DNA from 2 places in the Caldanaerobius fijiensis DSM 17918 genome. Region 2 is predicted to be linked to the other one. Evidence: riboswitches for the same ligand, from Rfam matches in the RefSeq annotation. Region 2 holds a riboswitch; the other holds the start of a gene.
The links. A riboswitch is a leader RNA that binds a small molecule or an ion and turns the genes downstream of it on or off. The one in region 2 is predicted to bind S-adenosylmethionine.
Positions count from the first base shown of each region.

Region 1: another riboswitch for S-adenosylmethionine. It lies ahead of BUB87_RS11205 (homocysteine synthase); the one in region 2 lies ahead of BUB87_RS07745 (methionine ABC transporter ATP-binding protein).

Region 1 covers NZ_FQVH01000033.1:9,709-12,914, reverse strand. The annotation lists gene metX (homoserine O-acetyltransferase MetX) at 1-570, opposite strand, end outside; gene BUB87_RS11205 (homocysteine synthase) at 576-1,847, opposite strand; SAM riboswitch class I at 1,925-2,031, opposite strand; gene BUB87_RS11200 (slipin family protein) at 2,192-3,139, shown strand.
Region 2 covers NZ_FQVH01000016.1:28,415-31,620, reverse strand. The annotation lists gene BUB87_RS07755 (DUF2156 domain-containing protein) at 1-825, shown strand, start outside; gene BUB87_RS07750 (hypothetical protein) at 801-1,304, opposite strand; SAM riboswitch class I at 1,445-1,543, shown strand; gene BUB87_RS07745 (methionine ABC transporter ATP-binding protein) at 1,613-2,638, shown strand; gene BUB87_RS07740 (methionine ABC transporter permease) at 2,619-3,206, shown strand, end outside.

The DNA.
Region 1 (3,206 bases), on a different contig from region 2:
CCCAAGATAATTAAAAGCTATGTTGAAAGGCGACAGCGCAGGCGTCGCTGCTATAACTATGGTCTTATCCATCATAGTTGGATATGTGACAGCCCACTCTAACGCCTGCATTCCACCCATGGAGCCACCTATAACTGCTCTCAAATGGGATATCCCCAACTTATCCAGCAATATCTTTTGAACCCTCACCATATCCCTTATGTTTATTTTCGGGAAATCTGCGGCATAGGGCTTACCCGTCCTGGGATTGATCGATGAAGGTCCAGTAGTGCCCTGGCAACCACCCAGGACATTGGAGCATATGACGCAATACTCATTTGTGTCAATGTACTTTCCCGGCCCTATAAGGCCATCCCACCAACCGGCTTTTTTATCGTCTTCTCTGTACTTTCCAGCAGCATGGCTGTCGCCTGACAGTGCGTGTAAAACCAGCACAACGTTGTTTTTATATATATCGGGCTCGCCGTAAACCTCATATGCTATAGTAAGTTCATCAAATGTATAACCGCTCTCCGTTGTAAATGTAACCTCATCTTTTGATAGGTGAAGATACTTTTTTTCAACAATCACCGGCATCACCCCTGAGACGCCTTTAAAGCCTGATCCAGATCTTCGATTATATCTTCCACATCTTCTATTCCGATAGACAGCCTTACCATGTCTGCCGTTACACCCGATGACAGCTGTTCTTCTTCTGTTAGCTGTTGGTGAGTAGTGCTGGCCGGGTGTATAACAAGGGATTTTGCATCTCCTACATTGGCTAAATGAGAGAACAGCTTAACGTTCTCGATAAACCTCTTGCCAGCTTCCAATCCACCTTTGATTCCAAAAGTGAGTATAGAGCCACATCCCTTTGGAAGATATTTTTTAGCCAGCCTGTGGTACTTATTGTCAGGCAAGCCCGGATAATTCACCCAGGTTACATAAGGGCTTTTACTGAGGTATTCAGCCACCTTTTGAGCATTATCGCAGTGCCTTTGCACCCTCAACGACAGGGTTTCAAGGCCCTGAAGCAATAAGAATGCGTTAAACGGACTGATGCATGCCCCCATATCTCTCATGAGCTGCACACGAGCTTTTACTATATAAGCGCTTTTACCGAAATCTCTCACATAGCTTACGCCATGGTAGCTTTCATCGGGTTCTACCAGCCCGGGAAATTTTCCATTGTCCCAGTGGAAATTACCTGAATCTACGATAACGCCCCCTATGGATGTGCCATGCCCTCCTATGAATTTTGTAGCAGAGTGTACGACGATATCTGCTCCGAATTCAAAGGGCCTGCATAAATACGGGGTTGCAAAGGTATTGTCTATTATAAGGGGAAGGCCATGGTCATGGGCGATCTTCGCATAAGTTTCAATGTCAAATACATCTATTTTAGGATTTCCGATAATTTCCGCATAAATGGCTTTTGTCTTTTCGGTTATGGCTTCTTTAAAGCCCTCAGGATTTTCAGGATCTACAAATATTGTCTTTATACCATATTTAGGAAGTGTATTTGCAAACAGCGTATGGGTACCTCCGTAAAGATTTGTCGACGATATGATTTCGTCTCCCGCCGATGCTATGTTCATTATAGCAAGAGTAATTGCGGCCATGCCTGATGAAGTAGCTAAGGCACCTACGCCTCCCTCTAAAGCCGCCATACGCTTTTCAAAGACATCTACGGTTGGATTCATTATCCTGGTATAAATATTGCCCTCTTCTTTCAACCCAAAGAGGTTTGCTGCGTGTTCCGTGCTCTTAAATACATATGAGGTAGTCTGATAAATAGGTACACTCCTGGAACCCGTAGTTGGGTCTGGTTGTTGTCCCGCGTGCAATGCCAGCGTATCAAATCTCATAAAAAATTCCTCCTTCAATTTATAATGTGGGCATAAAAAAACCTCTTCTGCATGAAGAGGGCATTTTCTACCTTACCCTCTCATCTCTCAAAACTCTTCGTTTTGCAGGAATTGGCACCAGTCGCACCTATGTGCCGGTTGCCGGGCTTCATCGGGCCAGTCCCTCCACCACTCTTGATAAGAGGTTTTTTATGCTGTTTTATTTTTAAATTAAGGAAATTATAACATATATACTGAGTTTATGCAATAATAAATTTTTGACTGGAAAAAACAGTTTGTTTTTCTTAGTAAATTTGATTATAATATTTATAAAAGTTGTTAAATTAAGATAGGAGGGAAATTTTATGAATTCATATCCAGTAGTAACTATATTTGCGATAATCTTTTTAATTGAAGCTGTGTGGTGGATTGTCTGGATGGCCATAGCATTATCGCGCAAGATTTACGCCAATTTTTATTTTATGCTGGTATCGTTTTTGATCTGGGGAGTCATAGATATTGTCGTGTTAAGAGGATGGAGTTCTATCGAAAGTCTGCTATATATAGCACCTTCCATAGTCCTGACTATAATACCACTCATATTGCTTCCTGGAATGGTTTCAATCATAGCAGAATACCAGAGAGGGGTTTTATTCAGGTTCGGAAGGCTCAGCGGCTTATTGCAACCGGGTCTCAATGTCATCTTCCCCTTTGGTATTGATAGAGTATGGAAAGTCGACTTAAGAACTCTCACAATTGATGTGGCAAAGCAGGAAATCATCACAAAAGACAATGTTCCTATTATGGTTGATGCAGTAGTATATTTTAATGTATCCGATCCTATCCTTGCAACTACAAAGGTTGTAAATTATACACAGAGCACCACTCTCCTGGCACAAACGATATTAAGGTCTATCCTCGGTCAGCATGAGCTGGATGAAATGCTCACGAAAAGAGCTGAGCTCAATGAAAAACTGCGAGAACTGCTGGACAAAGACACAGATCCATGGGGCATCAAGGTGACCGCAGTAGAAATAAAAAGCATAGAATTGCCTGATACAATGAAAAGAGCCATGGCAAAGCAGGCAGAAGCAGAAAGAGAAAGGAGGGCCAAAATCATATCAGCAGATGGTGAATATCAGGCGGCGCAAAAACTGCTAGAAGCAGCACAACTTATTTCTAAGGAGCCAGCTGCCCTGCAGTTAAGATACCTGCAGACACTGCCAGAAATCGCAGCAGAAAAAAATTCTACAATACTATTTCCTTTACCTATTGAATTGTTAAAGGCTTTCTCTAATATAAATAACAAATAAATTGCCTTGATTACACCTGATAATTATTATATAATGTAGCTTAATATTAAATAAAAGAAATGGGGAG
Region 2 (3,206 bases):
AGAAAGTATCCTCCACAAAATTCCGAATACACTTTCACAAACCTTTACATGTGGAATCATTATTATAACCTTTATTATGAAATCATCAACGATTGCCTTTGTCTTATCTCTCAAAGGGACAACATTACTGCTATTCTGCCGCCGATAGGTGATGAATTAAATATAATAAGGGCTTTTGAGGTGTTATATAAAAGATATAAAGACGAGGGTTCAAATACATTGTTGGAGAGATTCCCAGAAAAGCTGGCTAAAAAAATAAGCGAAATATTCTGTATAGAAATGGAGCTTGATGAAGATAATAGCGACTACGTGTACAATACCAGTGACCTCATAAACCTCTCCGGCCGTAAATATCATGCCAAAAAGAACCACGTAAACCGTTTTAAAAAACTATATAACTATAGTATCGAAACTCTAAACGAAACCAATATCATGGAATGTCTGTATTTTACGGAAAAATGGCTTCAGGATAAAGATATTCAAGAAAATCCTGGTCTTCTAGATGAATTCCAATCTATTAAGACCTTTTTTGAAAGCTATCGATATTTTGACGTAAAGGGTATTGTTATACGGATTGGAGGAAAGGTGGAAGCATATACCTTCGGCGAACTACTAAATCCCGAAACTGCTGTGATACATATTGAAAAGGCAAATCCGGATATACCAGACCTCTATGCATTTATAAATCAATGCTTTGCAGAAAAGGTATGGTCGCACATACCTTATATTAACCGAGAGCAAGATATGGGTATACCCGGTTTAAGAAGAGCCAAACAATCCTACCATCCAGTAAAAATGGTTTACAAGTATAAAGGGCAGATATAATTTCTGTCCTTTTCTTTTATAAGATTGTTATAACCAAACATCTCGTATAAAATAGTCTCGGCGGCCTTTAAATGCTTGTACACTGTATCGGTAGAATTATAGCATTTTATAGATATACCATTACACAAAATAAGGTCCTGTTCCTTAAACTCCTTCATATTCACACAGCAATAGTTAATATAGCCGGTCGTTTCTCCACCGGTCCCACTTTGCCTTAATTTCAAAGGCATCATTATTATATCTTTTCTAAAAGGTACTGGAAGATATAACTTTTTCCCTAATATTCTGCTACATTCTTCTCTTAAAGCATCCAGATCCACAGCAAAATACCACGCCATATATTTTAGAACATATTTAACCTTTCTTGGTACATCATATTTATTTCCAGAAATATCTATCAACACGACAGAAGCTCTGCTATTAAACAACTTAGGTATTATTGCACATATCTGATCGGCCTTTATAGGAATATTTAACACCTTTTACCACCTCAAATATATTATATATCGAACTTATGTTCGTGTCAACTGTCCTTTCGATAACAATTAAAAATAATAAAAATTATGTTGACATATTAAACATTTTTTAATATACTTGTTGCATAAATCAATAATGCAAACTCTTATCGAGAGCGGTGGAGGGACTGGCCCGATGAAACCCGGCAACCGGCATCAGGCACGGTGCTAAATCCAGCAGGGTTATCCCTGAAAGATGAGAGAGGAACACACCTCTTTCAAGAGAGGTTTTTTTGTTGTAAATAAAGATGTAAAAAAGACGGAGGAGTAAAATGATAAAAATACAAAATTTATCAAAGATATACGATGCTGGAGGTCAAAAAGTAATAGCATTAGACAATATCAATTTGACCATCAAAGATGGCAGTATATTTGGGATCATTGGTTTAAGCGGTGCTGGTAAATCTTCTTTAGTAAGATGTATAAACAGGCTTGAAGAACCCACTAGCGGCCGCATATACATCGATGATATAGATATTACTTCTCTGGATAAAAAAAGCTTAAGAGAAGCCCGCAAAAAAATCGGCATGATCTTCCAGCACTTTAACCTGCTGTCAAATGCCACCGTCTTTGAAAATGTAGCTTTTCCTCTTATGATAGCAGGTTATCCGAAAAAAAAGATAAAAGAAAGGGTATATGAGCTGCTGCGGCTAGTAGATCTGGAAGAAAAGTCCCAGGCCTATCCCTCACAGCTAAGCGGCGGGCAAAAGCAAAGGGTCGGTATAGCAAGGGCATTGGCCAACCATCCTCGAATTCTCCTGAGTGATGAAGCTACCTCAGCACTGGATCCCAAGACCACCAAGTCTATTCTCCATTTGCTAAAGGATATAAATAGAAAATTTGGCATCACAATTGTAATAATCACACATGAAATGGACGTCATAAAAGAGATATGCGATGAAGTGGCTGTTATTGAAAATGGAAAAATAATTGAACAGGCCAGCGTAGTGGATTTATTTACCAATCCATCAGCAGATACTACCAGGACTTTTATCGAAGATATAACGGAGAGTTTACCTGAAAGTATAAAAATCAGTAGTAAGCCCGATGAAAAATTTGTAAAAATAAGTTTTAGGGGATCTATCACCAGTGAACCTGTCATCTCCAGGATGATAAAAAAATTTGATGTGGACGTAAATATAATCAAAGGTAGCGTAGACAATGTCAGAGATATATCTATAGGCAAACTTCTCATAAGTATTACAGGTAATCCTGATAACATCTTGCACTCCATTGAATACTTAAAGGAAACCGGCTTGAAAGTAGAGGTGTTAACAAATGAGCTTGTTGACAGATGAACTCGTAAATTTATATAATATCATAGCTCCATCCTTGCTCCAGACCATTTACATGGTATTTTTCTCTACGCTCTTTTCTGTCCTTATAGGAGCACCATTGGGAATTATCTTAGTAATAACACGTGAAGGAAATATATGGGAGAAACCTCGCTTGAACAACATACTGGGGTTCATTATAAACATGGCAAGATCTGTTCCTTTCATTATCCTCATGATTGCCATATTCCCGCTTTCCAGATTGATCGTAGGTACTACCATTGGGACTACAGCCGCTATTGTTCCCTTGGCTTTATCAGCGACGCCTTTCGTAGCAAGGGTAATAGAAAATTCATTGCTGGAAGTAGATTGGGGCATCATAGAAGCTTCTCTATCCATGGGCGCATCAATACCCCAAATCATATTTAAAGTACTGCTCCCCGAAGCGAGATCTTCACTGGTTCTCGGAATTACCCTTACAATAATAAACATCATAGGCTATTCAGCCATGGCCGGTGCCATCGGCGGTGGGGGATTGGGCGATCTTGCTATAAGGTACGGTTACATGAGGTTTCAGACTGATGTATTGATT